4 regions of the Rhizobium sp. LjRoot30 genome follow, and region 1 is predicted to be linked to each of the others. Evidence: predicted binding sites of a transcription regulator. Region 1 holds the regulator's gene; each other region holds the start of a gene.

Region 1 (3,318 bases):
GCCGGTATCTTTTTTGTCGGTGTTCGGGCCGGGCTCAGCGTTTTCACCGGGTTCGCCCAGGCGTATCCGGTGAAGAAGATTGCCGCATTCGGTGCGTTGGTAACGGCGTTCGCCTATTACCTCATTTCCGGTTTTGCCGTTTCGGCCGAGCGGGCCTTCCTGATGATGGCGATCATGCTGATTGCGGTGTTCTTCGATCGCCCTTCGATCAGCCTGCGCAATGTCGCGCTGTCGGCCATCGTCATTATCGCCATGTCGCCCTCGGAAGTGATGGGCGCAAGTTTCCAGATGTCTTTTGCAGCAACGCTGGCTCTGGTGGCGGGGTATGCTTTGTGGAAGGAGCGGCCGGCGACCGAACATGCCTCCGCAATCCCCGGCCTACGAGCGGCGGTATGGGTGTTTCGCTTTTTCGGCGGAGTTTTCTTTACCTCGCTGATCGGTGGCCTGGCGACGGCGATCTTTTCCATCGAGCATTTTCACAAGCTCGCAACCTATGGGCTGGTCGCCAATCTTGCGGCCATGCCGATCATTTCCTTCGTTGTCATGCCGGCCGGCCTGATCGGCATGTTGCTGATGCCCTTCGGCCTCGATGCCTTTCCCCTGCAGATCATGGGAGCAGGGCTGGAATTGGTGATCGCAATAGCCCGGATGGTTTCGGGCTGGGGTGGCGAAGTGGCGTTCGGCCGCCTGCATCCCGTATTCTTTCCCTTGTCGGTCGCCGGCTTTCTGGTCATGACGTTGCTGCAGACGCGGCTTCGCCATCTCGGCGGCCTCCTGATCCTGGCGGGCGCGCTTGCAGCTTTCATGGCCGATGGCCGCGGTACGGCCGATCTCATCGTCGCAGAGGATGGACGCCTTGCCTCCGCCCGTCTTGACGGGACGTGGAGCGTCAATCGCGATCGCCCACCCGATTTTATCTTTGCGCAATGGCAACGCGCTCTCGCGATCGGCGAGCCAAGGGATCCGCAGCAGCTCGAAAACACCGCAAAACCGATGGAGAAGGATGGAAAGAGAAAACGCCTGACAGCCGAGGAAGTGAAGCAGGCACGAACCGCCATGCACAAGGCGCTGGCGGAAAGCGAGGAGGGACGTTTTGCCTGTGCAGCAAAACTGTGGTGTGTCCTGCGTCTCGGCGAACGCAGGATTGCCCTGGTCGATGATCCTGCATATGCCGGCGCCGCATGTGATGCGGCAACGCTTGTCATCGTCTCGGCACGGCTCCGTTTCGAAGCCTGCCGCTCCGGGGCATTGCTGATCACGTCGACCACGTTGAGACGCACCGGCGCACTGGAAATCAGCCTGCCTGAGAACCCCGCCGAGCAACCCCGCCTGGCCCCGGCCTTTGAGAACGCCGAACGCCCCTGGATGCGTCACCGCAGTTACGATTGGCGCAGCGGTGAATTCAATGCGGCTTTGCCTGCCTCGATTGCCGCATTGATCGTTCAGTGATAGCGGCGGATGAGACCGACCAGCTTTCCCTGTACCTTGACGCGATCGGACGAGAAGATACGGGTTTCATAAGCCGGGTTGGCCGCTTCGAGCGCAATGGAGGCGCCCTTGCGGCGAAAACGCTTTAGCGTCGCCTCTTCGTCATCCACCAGGGCCACGACGATATCGCCGGGCGTCGCGCTGTTGACGTTGCGGATGATGACGGTGTCGCCGTCGAGAATGCCGGCCTCGATCATCGAGTCGCCCTTGACCTCAAGGGCATAATGCTGGCCGGAACTGATCATTTCCGCCGGAACGACGATTTCGTGCGTGTTGTTCTGGATCGCGGAAATCGGCACGCCGGCGGCGATGCGTCCCATCACCGGCACGGAAACGGAATGAGGATTGCTGTCTGCCGCCGATTTGACAGGCTTGGAGGGGACTGCGGCGACAGGCTGCGGCTTGCCGAGACTGCCTTCGATGACGCTTGGCGAAAAGCCGCGCCGCGGCTGCGGGGCAGGGGAATAGGCCTCCGGCAATTTGATGACCTCAAGCGCCCGCGCCCGGTTGGGCAGGCGGCGGATGAAGCCGCGCTCTTCCAGGGCGGTGATCAGGCGGTGGATGCCTGATTTCGATGCCAGTTCAAGGGCATCCTTCATCTCGTCGAAAGAGGGCGGCACACCCGATTCCTTCATGCGCTCATGGATGAAAAGCAGAAGTTCCTGTTGCTTGCGTGTCAGCATCGTTTCCATCCCCAGAATCGCGAAACAAATCCAGAACAGACACTATCTGTTCGGCATGTGTTCTGCAAGTCCCCAATTTTGATGGATAATAAGGGAGGCGGAGCCTGTCAGTCCCCCTCGGGCAGGGTAGATGGTGCCGGCTCGATCGTCTCGTTATCAAGGTTCACCAGCCACGCCAGACGTGTCTGGTAGCGGACGATCACCTTGTATTCGGGGCCGAGTACGTCGCGCGCGGCATCTCGAAACGGCACCTCTTTCAGCGCCGGCGGAAGCAGGTCCGAAATGGAGGCGACCTTGTATTGTGCGTCGGAAGGAAGATCGACCACGACCCAGACTTCCGCGACCTTTTTATGCGCGTCTATGTCGATGCGCAGAATTTCGATGGGGGTGGGTGTCGCCCACTCGACGATCCTGCGCGAAAGCTTCGCCTGGACGCCGGCTTCCATGAAGCGGAAATAGGTCGCAGTGAAGAGTTGCGAGAAGACGATGGCGAGGAAGGCTGCGATCGTGACAAAACCCAGCGTAAATTTGATGCGTCGCGTGCCTGCCCTGAACAGCAGATCACGCGGACCGAGGACCAGATAGACGATACAGGCGGACAGAATGATCGCACCGAAATTCGTGGCGAAAAGCAGCAGCGCCTCGTAGCAGCGCGAGAGCTGGCCGAAATAGAGCAATATGCCTGCCGCGGCCAAGGGCGGAACAAGCGAGACTCCGATAGCCGCACCCGGTATAAGGCTCGCCTCGGATTTGCGGATCTGGACGTAAGCGCCGGCGATACCCGCGGCAAGCGCGATGACGAGATCCTCGGCCCCGGGGTCTGTTCGGCTGATGACCTCGCTGGGAATTACTATTCCCCTCGGCACATCGGTCAGCCAGACGAGCAGCCAGGCAAGGAGCACGCTCAAGCCTGCTGCCAGCCAGACGGTCAAAAGCAGTTTGCTGGCGCGTCCGACCCATCCCATCACGATCGAGGATGCTATTCCGAGGATCGGGGTCATCAGCGGGGCCACCAGCATGGCTGCGATGATCACGGCGCCGGAATTGCGCAGGAGCCCCATCGTCGCGATGACGACCGCAAGTGTCAGGAGGATGGAGAAACGCCGCCAATAGGCAGGCGTGTCACTTCCCTCAAAGCGAAGGATAT
Region 2 (3,318 bases), on a different contig from region 1:
CCATCCGCCTTGCCGAAGGCGCAGCCGACGCGGCGCAATTCCTCCTGCAGGCCGCGGGTGAGGGCGACCATGTCCTCGGCCGGGTTGTCCTGCGTTGGCTGCTCGTCAGGAACGGCTGCGTTTGCGGTGTTGTTGTCGGGTGCCAGGATGGCAGGCTCTTCGACCTTCGGATCCAGTGCGGCAATTTCTACCGGCTGTGTTTCGACCGAGCTTTCTACCTTTGTCTCGATGACAGGTTCGGCTTTCGGTTGGCGGAGTGTGTCAAGACGGGCCTGCGCCACTGTCGCGAAGGCACAGGAGCCAAACTGACGCAGATGGTCTTCAAAAAGCGCTGGATTGTTCTGGTTTTCGATCGCGGCCCAATGTGCAGCCGCGTCCCGGCAGGGATCATTGACGACGGTTACCGGCGCGACGACCGGTTTCTCTTCGACCAAGACCGGCTCCTTCAAATAAATACTTACGCCGGGTAGCCGTCCGTATTCAAATGGCGTTTGCTTTCCGTCCGTCTTGGCCTGTACCGCGTCGGCCACCTTGCGGAACAAAAGGCTAAGCTCGAGGCCGGGTTGTTCAATATGGGCCAACAACGCTTCCGTATAGGGGCTGTGCTTGCCGTCGCCATCGAGCGCGGTCGTGCCTGCGGCAGCGGCATAACTCACAAGCATGCCCGGATTGGTCTCGACCTTCGCCAGGCCCCGGCTGATGGAGCGGGTGGCGTTCGTCGGTTTCATGCTGTTGGCGAAGGGATTGTCGCGGCAGGCGTCCAGAAGCACCAGCTTCAACGCCTTGGCGCCTTCGATTGCCAGCATGACATGGTCGAGGGAAACGGTTTCGAACTGGACGCGGTTGTCGGATTTCAACTTGGCATCGGTCGGTATCAGGTAATTCTTGCCGTTCATTTCCATGCCGTGACCGGCATAATAGACCACCGCCAGATCGGCCTCGCGGGCCGCATCACTGAAGTCGGCAAGGGTCTGTTCCATTGCCGCCTTGCCAAGATCCTGCTGCAGCGTCACGACAAAATCGAGCCGGACAAGCGCATCGGCCATGGCGCGGGAATCATTGGCGGGATTGGGAAGACGGGCGACCTGATTGTAGTTCGAATTGCCAATGACCAATGCCACCCGTTTTTGCGCCTGCGCGACGCCAAGTGACAGAAGCAGCCAAGCAAACACCAGAGCGGCCAATCTGACTAGATGAGACGAAGGCAATCTATGCATATCGATAACCGGCTTCGTGGTTCGTGCTCTGGCCGATCGATCGTACAGGAAGTTCGATAATCGGCAACGGCTTGATGTCAAACACGGGCGAGCAGGCGCAGATATTCGTTCGATGCAGGTTCATTCCTCTCGGTTGACGCCCAAGGGATCTTGACGGAAACGAAAGGAACATATAGTGAACATTTTAATGAAGAAGTCGCTGAAAGAACGTCTGGCGGTGCTGTCCGATGCCGCAAAATACGATGCGTCATGCGCTTCCAGCGGGACGACCAAGCGAGACTCGTCGCAGTCCGGCGGGCTCGGATCGACAGAAGGGGCGGGCATTTGCCATGCCTATGCTCCGGATGGACGATGCATTTCGCTGCTCAAGATCCTGCTGACCAATTTCTGCATCTATGACTGCGCCTACTGCATCAATCGTTCGTCCAGCAATGTCGAGCGAGCAAGGTTTTCGGTGGAGGAGGTTATTTGGCTGACGCTGGAATTCTACCGCCGCAACTATATCGAGGGGCTGTTTCTCTCGTCCGGCATCATCCGTTCTTCCGACCACACGATGGAGCAGATGGTGCGCGTGGCGCGGGAACTGCGGACGGTTCATAATTTTCGTGGCTACATTCATTTGAAGACGATCCCGGAAGCCTCGGCGCAACTGATCGAGGAAGCCGGGCTGTATGCCGACCGGCTCTCGATCAATATCGAGCTGCCGACGGATACCGGCATCACCCGGTTCGCGCCGGAAAAGCGGCCCGCCAACATCCGCCGTTCGATGGGCGAACTGCGTCTGAAGATCGAGGCCGCCGGCGAGCCGACGCTGCAGACGAAGAAACGTAAGCGTTTCGTTCCGGCCGGACAAAGCACGCAGATGATCGTCGGCGCCGACGGCGCGGACGATGCCGCCATTCTCGGCACCAGCGCCAGGCTCTACGGCAGCTACGATCTGAAACGGGTCTATTATTCCGCCTTCAGCCCGATCCCCGATTCGTCGAAGAACCTGCCGCTGATCAAGCCGCCGCTGATGCGCGAACATCGGCTGTACCAGGCGGACTGGCTGTATCGGTTCTACGGTTTCAGCGTGCCGGAGATCGTTGAAGGTCGGCCGGGCGGCATGCTGGATCTCGATCTCGATCCGAAGCTTGCCTGGGCGCTTGCGAACCGCCAGCACTTTCCCCTCGACATCAACAGAGCGGATCGCGAGATGCTGCTGCGGGTGCCGGGCTTGGGGACGAAGGCGGTAAAATCGATCCTTTCGAGCCGGCTTCACCGCCGGTTGCGGCTGGAGGATCTGAAACATCTTGGTGTTTCGATCCGCAAGGTGCAGCCGTTCGTCACCGCCGAGGGCTGGTCGCCGCGCCGACTTGCCGAGCGCGCCGACCTGCGAAGCCTGTTCGAGCCGAAACCGCAGCAATTGTCGTTGTTATGATCCATCACGCCATCGTGAGGGGCAGGGGAGATTTCGCGGAGTGGCGAAACCGGGCGCGGGCGTTCCTGTTCGCCGGCATCGAGCCGCAGGCCATCGACTGGCAGGAAGCGTCGATGGATGCCGGGCTGTTCGGATCGGAAGAAACGCCGCTGCCGCCGCCGGCGGAAGGAGCTGCGATCCATGTGCCGGCGGCCTTCATCGACCTGGCGACGGCAGTCGTCTGTCATTCCGATCCGGCCCGTTTCGACCTTCTCTATCGTCTTCTCTGGCGGCTGGCGCGGGAACGGGCGTTGCTGCAGGTGCGGGCGGACGAAGAGGTGGCCTGGGCACGGCTGCTGGAAAAATCGGTGCGCCGCGATAGCCACAAGATGACGGCCTTCGTGCGATTTCGCGAAATCGCATCGGCTGTGACGGCGCGACGCAGCTTTGTCGCATGGTTCGAGCCGGATCATCATATCGTCGCCCGCACGGCACCGTTCTTCCAGCGCCGTTTCAACGACATGGACTGGGTCATTGCCACGCCGCGGGGCACAGCCGCGTGGGACGGAACTCATCTGACGCTCTCCGACGAACCGGCGGAAAAGCCCGATATCAGCGACGATGCCGACGAACTCTGGCGGATCTATTATGCCAACATCTTCAATCCGGCACGGTTGAAGGTGAAGGCGATGCAGGCCGAGA
Region 3 (3,318 bases), on a different contig from region 1:
GGCACCGCGCCCTGGGCGCGAATGATCGCCTCGACGCTGTTGGCCATGTCGATGTTGCCGGGGTAGGGCATGCCGTGGGTGATGATTGTGGATTCGAGCGCAACGATCGGCGCACCGCGCTGCTTGGCGGCGGCGACTTCCTTCGAATAGGCGATCGGCAGCGAGGGGGAGAGGGCTTTGGTCATCGAGAGACCTCCATTTGTCTGGTATTTGCGCTTCTCATGACAGGATTTTCGCCGCCGGCACAAGAGCCAGCATGTCGCGGAGCAAGTCTTCGGAGAGATTTTCGGCCGTGGCCAGCGGCGACTGCACGGTAATCGCCGCGGCGGCCGCGCCGAACCGCATCGCCTCCTCGAACGGCAACCCGTTCATGACGCCGTAAAGCACGCCGGCCGCCAGAGAGTCGCCGGCTCCGGTCACATCCGCAACCGTGTCGATGGCCGGTGGCAACAGGGAAACGGAGCGCTCGCCGCTAAAGCCGATCGCCGCCTCGCGACCGCGGGTGACGACGCCGCCGGAAAGCCCGGCGTCACGCAGCAACGAGGGCCATTCCTCGGCTGTTTCGGGACGTTTGCCGACAAGCGCCTGAGCCTCCGCCTCGTTCATGAACAGGAAGTCGATTTCGGCCAGGCTCTCACGGTAGCGCGGCACCTTGGCCGGCGAGATGGCGATTGCCGCAACCCGCTTGCCGAGATGGCGTGCCTTGACCGAAAGCGTGGCGATCGTTTCCTGCGGCAGGTTGGCGTCGCAGAGCACCAGGTCGGCCTCCGCCATGGCATCGCGCACCGCGCGGACGGAAAGCCGGCGCGGCGAAAACAGCCGGTAAAGCTCCATGTCGGCAAGCGCGATCAACAGATTGCCGTCCCGCTCCAGGATGGCGGTGTAGCTCGGTGTTTTCCGGTCGAGGAAGGTGAAGGGGCGATCGTCGACGCCGGCCGCCAGCGCCGCCTCCGCAACGCTCTGGCCATCGGCATCGCCGCCCCGCGGCGAAATCATCCTGACCGCAAGGCCGAGCCGCGCCAGGTTGCGGGCGGCATTGAAGCCGCCGCCGCCGGCCTCCTCGAACCAGTGGCCGGGAATGCTGGCGCCGTGCGCGGTCTCGCCGCCGATGCGGCCCCGCCGATCGATATGCGCGCCGCCGAGGACGAGAATCTTATGCATGTCGCTTCCCCGGAAAGTTCACCCGACCACACCCGATTCGCTGCGTTCCAGAAGAAACGTCCGCATCCGCTTCCGTCTTCAAGCCTCTGTTATCCAAGGTGAAAACAAAAAAAGAACACGCGTTCATTTCGGTTTTTGAATCAGTGGGTTGAATGGGCGTTGCAATATGAGAACAAATGAGGTACAAAATCCGCATCAGCAGCTTCGTTGCCTCAACGGCTTCAATAACCTAAAGGTGGACCGGATGTCACAGAATATGTTGCGGCTTGTAGAGGAAAAATCGGTGGATAAAAGCAAGGCATTGGAAGCAGCTCTCTCGCAGATCGAGCGCTCCTTCGGCAAGGGCTCGATCATGAAGCTCGGCTCCAACGAGAACGTGATCGAGATCGAAACCGTGTCCACGGGTTCTCTCAGCCTCGATATCGCGCTCGGCGTCGGTGGTCTTCCGAAGGGCCGCATCATCGAGATTTACGGACCGGAAAGCTCGGGCAAGACGACGCTGGCGCTGCAGACCATCGCGGAAGCCCAGAAAAAGGGCGGTATCTGCGCCTTCGTCGACGCCGAACACGCGCTCGACCCGGTCTATGCCCGCAAGCTCGGCGTCGACCTGCAGAACCTTCTGATTTCCCAGCCTGATACCGGCGAGCAGGCACTCGAAATCACCGATACGCTGGTGCGTTCCGGCGCCATCGACGTGCTGGTCGTCGACTCTGTGGCGGCACTGACGCCGCGGGCCGAAATCGAAGGCGAGATGGGCGACAGTCTGCCCGGCCTGCAAGCCCGCCTGATGAGCCAGGCGCTGCGCAAGCTCACCGCCTCGATCTCGAAGTCGAACACCATGGTGATCTTCATCAACCAGATCCGCATGAAGATCGGTGTGATGTTCGGTTCGCCGGAAACGACGACGGGCGGCAACGCGCTGAAATTCTACGCCTCGGTCCGTCTCGATATCCGTCGCATCGGCTCGGTCAAGGAGCGTGACGAAGTCGTCGGTAACCAGACGCGCGTCAAGGTCGTCAAGAACAAGATGGCGCCGCCCTTCAAGCAGGTCGAATTCGACATCATGTATGGCGAAGGCGTGTCGAAGACCGGCGAACTCATCGATCTCGGCGTCAAGGCCGGCATCGTCGAAAAATCCGGCGCCTGGTTCTCCTACAACAGCCAGCGCCTCGGCCAGGGCCGTGAAAACGCCAAGACGTTCCTGCGCGACAATCCGGATCTTGCTCGCGAGATCGAGACCGCGCTGCGGCAGAATGCCGGCCTGATCGCCGACCGCTTCCTGCAAAATGGCGGTCCGGAATCGGATGGTGACGACGCCGCCGAGGCCTGATCGGTTCGGTATTGACCGCAAATATCGCTTTTCTGTCGCCGGCCGCACATTTCGCAAGATGTGCGGCCGGTTTTTCTTGCTTGTGCTGGACAGTGGCAGGTGCGGACGATAAAAGCCGTTGATTTTGGTATTTTGCCGGCTTTCCGGCAGCAATGAAGGGCGTGCTATGAGCGGTGTGAATGAAATCCGGTCGACCTTTCTCGACTATTACAAGAAGAACGGCCACGAAGTCGTCGCATCGAGCCCGCTTGTTCCGCGCAACGACCCGACCCTGATGTTCACCAATGCCGGCATGGTGCAGTTCAAGAACGTCTTTACCGGTCTGGAGCAGCGTCCCTATTCGACGGCAGTGACGGCGCAGAAATGCGTGCGCGCCGGCGGCAAGCACAACGACCTCGACAATGTCGGTTATACCGCCCGCCACCACACCTTCTTCGAAATGCTCGGCAACTTCTCCTTCGGCGATTATTTCAAGGAGCGGGCGATCGAGCTTGCCTGGAACCTGATCACCAAGGAATTCGGCCTGGCGCGCGACCGGTTGCTGGTGACGGTCTATCATACCGACGACGAAGCCTTCGATCTCTGGAAGAAGATCGCCGGCCTTTCCGATGAAAAGATCATCCGCATCCCGACCAGCGACAATTTCTGGGCGATGGGCGATACCGGCCCTTGCGGTCCCTGTTCCGAAATCTTCTACGATCACGGCGATCATATCTGGGGTGGCCCTCCGGGGTCGCCGGAAGAGGATGGCGACCGTTTCATCGAGATCTGGAACCTCGTCTTCATGCAATACGAGCAGGTGACGAAAGAAGAGCGCGTCAACCTGC
Region 4 (3,318 bases), on a different contig from region 1:
CCCGTACCAGGCAACCCTGCCAGCCGCCTGGACAACGCGCGGATGAAAAAACCACGGCAGCAACGGCACGGTCAGAGGCAGGCGGCGACGTTTCGGCATATCCGGCAGGTCCGAACCGGCATCGGCGTGATCGGCGGCGATGACGATGCCGCGTCCCGCCATATCCAGCCAGGCCCAGGCATATTCATGCAGTTCCGCCCGCTCGCGGGCGAGCGCCAGCCCATCCTCCGGCGCGGAAAAACGCAGGAGGTGGCGCTGCACATGCGCCGAAGGCACCTTCATCAACTGCAGTTCGACGGAAAGGATCAGCCCCGTCAGGCCGTATCCGCCCAGCGTCGCGGCAAACAGCGCTGCATTGTCCTGACGCGAGCAGGTCAGCACCTCGCCCGAACTTCTAATCAGCCGCAAAGACCGAACATGTTCCGAAAACCGGCCGCGCTGCAGCGCATTCCGCCCGGCAGGATCGGCAGCAGCCATCCCGCCGATGCTTGCCGCAGCGCTGCCTGTCGTGACGGGCAGGAAGAACCGCTGCACCGCCGCCTTGCCGACAATGGCCCGCAACGTCACCCCGGCCTCGCAATCGATGACGCCGGTGCCCGGATCGAAGGAGAGGATGCGGTTGCGCGACCGCATGTCGATCAGCATGCCGCCACCGCGGACAAGCGCCCCGCCGGAAAGGCGTCCACCGACGCCGAGAAACGGTCCGCCCAGATCGACGGCCTCGTTTTCGAAACGATCGGCAGAAACGGTTTGCCTGTCCGACAGATTGCGCTCGTCCGGTGCCGCCATCCCCATCAACGGCCCGCAAGCAGCCAGTTCAGCGTCGCACGCCAGTCGATCATGCGGATCGGCGTGCCGTGCGAACCCGTCTCGAACAGAGTGAAGCGAGCCGGATAGCCGGCCTTGTGCAGCCGGTCGTAGAAGGCGATCTGATCCGTTGCGGCATAAACGCTATCCTCGCTTCCGTGAAAGAATGCGATCGGCAGCTTCGCCTTGTGGAAAACGCTCTCCGTAAAATCGGGGTCGGTCGCACCGCCGAGGATCACCATGCCCGACAGCAGGCCCGCCTCCGTCTCGCGTGTCACCCCCCAACAGACGAAGCTGCCCATCGAGGCGCAGGACAGGATCACCGGTTTTCCCGGCGATTGCGCCGCTGCATAGCGGATCAGCCCGGCGACATCGGAAACGCCCGCAGCGTCGAAACTGCGCACGCTCGGCGCATAATAGACACCGCCATTTCTGACAGCCAGGTTCTTCAGCCGGTTGAAATTCCCCCCGAACCTGTAGTCGTTGGCACCCAGCCGCCGGTCGCCGCCGCGACCGTGGACGAAGATCACCGTAAAGGCGGCGTTCTGGGCCGGTCCGGCACGAAAGAGATCGAGCTTCCGCTCGCCAAGCCCCAGCGTTTCGTTGGCCTGATATTTCTTGATGCCAAGATCGACGAAACGCCGCTTCACCCGCTGCTCGGGGATCTGGTCACGCTCGTAGATGTCGCGCATTTTCTGGTAGTCGATGCGCTGGAAATCGCCGTTGTCGCGGCCTTCCAGCACCGTCTGGGCGGAAAACAGCTCGTCCTTGAAGGGCTGCAGCGCTTTCGCGCCCGCCGCGGCCGGCGAAAAAAACGCGGCCAGAAGCGCCGTCAAAGCAAGAATCCGGAAATGAGTTGTGGACATGTGCCGCCCCGTTCCTTTGCACTGCGGTTCTGCCTTGCCATCCCCGGCTCCGCAAAGCAATCCTGATGCCAAAGTTTGCCGCTGATTTGCCGGGCATCGCGCTTTTGCAGGGTTTCCGGCATAATCCCGGTGATTCGCGGCCTGACGAACAAAGCAGGTACAAATGCGTTGGCCGTCCGAGCGCCGCGTTCTCCCAGCGCCGGCCCGATCGGCCTTGAAGGATAAGATCTGAAGAATTCGATGGATAACAACGATCTCTTTTCCGCAGTCCCGGCGCCGCCGCAGCCGGAACCGCAGGCCATGGCGCCCGCCGCCAAGCCCGCAACACGCAGCCCGGCGCCCCCGGCAACCTCCAGCGACACCTACGACGCCTCGGCGATCCGGGTGCTCGAAGGGCTGGAGCCGGTGCGCATGCGTCCCGGTATGTACATCGGCGGCACCGACGAAAAGGCGCTGCACCATCTCTTTGCCGAAGTCATCGACAACTCGATGGACGAGGCGGTCGCCGGCCATGCCAACTTCATCGAAGTGCACATGGACACGCAGGGCTTCCTGACCGTCACCGACAACGGCCGCGGTATCCCGGTGGAAAACCACCCGCAGGTTCCCGGCAAGTCGACGCTCGAAGTGATCATGACCAAGCTGCACGCCGGCGGCAAGTTCGACGGCAAGGCCTACGAGACTTCAGGCGGCCTGCACGGCGTCGGCGTTTCGGTCGTCAATGCCCTCTCCGATCTTCTCGAAGTCGAGGTGGCGAGAAATCGCAAGCTCTATCGCCAGCGCTTTTCGCGTGGCCTGCCACAGGGCGGTCTGGAGGAGCTGGGCGACGTCCACAATCGGCGCGGCACCCGCGTGCGCTTCCATCCGGACCCGCAGATCTTCGGCGACCACGTCCGTTTCGATCCGGGCCGCATCTTCCGCATGGCGCGGTCGAAAGCCTATCTGTTCGGCGGCGTCGAGATCCGCTGGAGTTGCGATCCCGGCGTCCTGCCGGAAGGTTCGGAATATCCCGAAAAGGCCGTCTTCCATTTCCCCGGCGGCCTGAAGGACTACCTGCAGGCGACGCTCGGCAAGGAATTCACCGTCACCCGCGAAATCTTTTCCGGCCGCACGGAAAAGACCGGCGGCCACGGCGCGATGGAATGGGCCGTCACCTGGTATGGCGGCGACCAGCAGATCCATTCCTACTGCAACACCATCCCGACGCCCGAAGGCGGCACGCATGAGGCCGGCCTGCGCATCGCGCTCACCAAGGGCCTGAAAAACTACGCCGAGTTGACGCAGAACAAGCGCGCCGCCATCGTCACCACCGACGACGTGATGATTTCGGCCGTCGGCATGCTCTCCGTCTTCATCCGCGAACCGGAATTCGTCGGCCAGACCAAGGACAAGCTCGCCACAGTCGAAGCCCAGCGCATCGTCGAGAACGCGTTGCGCGACCCCTTCGACCACTACCTCGCCGACAACCCCGCCGAAGCCGCCAAGCTGCTCGAATGGGTGATCGAACGCGCCGACGAACGTGTCCGCCGCCGCAAGGAAAAGGAAGTCAACCGCAAGACGGCGGTGCGCAAGCTGCGCCTGCCCGGCAAGCTTGCCGATTGCTCCCAAAACACCGCCGAAGGCGCCGAACTGTTCATCGTCGAGG

The links. Region 1 encodes LexA, which represses DNA repair genes until DNA is damaged. Its sites were predicted from a motif close to TGTTCNNNNTGTGTTCNG; they were not measured.
Region 2: the regulator LexA is predicted to act here: its motif matches at 1,382-1,399, upstream of ACSQ3I_RS19005 (putative DNA modification/repair radical SAM protein).
Region 3: the regulator LexA is predicted to act here: its motif matches at 1,262-1,279, upstream of recA (recombinase RecA).
Region 4: the regulator LexA is predicted to act here: its motif matches at 1,818-1,835, upstream of parE (DNA topoisomerase IV subunit B).

What each region holds. Positions count from the first base shown of each region.
Region 1 covers NZ_CAXUSG020000005.1:280,600-283,917, forward strand. Annotated here, with positions in the region: gene ACSQ3I_RS13200 (ComEC/Rec2 family competence protein) at 1-1,449, shown strand, start outside; gene lexA (transcriptional repressor LexA) at 1,443-2,171, opposite strand; gene ACSQ3I_RS13210 (DUF389 domain-containing protein) at 2,279-3,318, opposite strand, start outside.
Region 2 covers NZ_CAXUSG020000009.1:199,383-202,700, forward strand. Annotated here, with positions in the region: gene ACSQ3I_RS19000 (caspase family protein) at 1-1,121, opposite strand, end outside; gene ACSQ3I_RS19005 (putative DNA modification/repair radical SAM protein) at 1,405-2,637, shown strand; gene ACSQ3I_RS19010 (UdgX family uracil-DNA binding protein) at 2,637-3,318, shown strand, end outside.
Region 3 covers NZ_CAXUSG020000016.1:21,475-24,792, forward strand. Annotated here, with positions in the region: gene ACSQ3I_RS23830 (pseudouridine-5'-phosphate glycosidase) at 1-185, opposite strand, end outside; gene ACSQ3I_RS23835 (carbohydrate kinase family protein) at 220-1,161, opposite strand; gene recA (recombinase RecA) at 1,406-2,491, shown strand; gene alaS (alanine--tRNA ligase) at 2,658-3,318, shown strand, end outside.
Region 4 covers NZ_CAXUSG020000013.1:50,693-54,010, reverse strand. Annotated here, with positions in the region: gene ACSQ3I_RS22200 (FAD-binding oxidoreductase) at 1-795, opposite strand, end outside; gene ACSQ3I_RS22195 (alpha/beta hydrolase) at 795-1,673, opposite strand; gene parE (DNA topoisomerase IV subunit B) at 1,914-3,318, shown strand, end outside.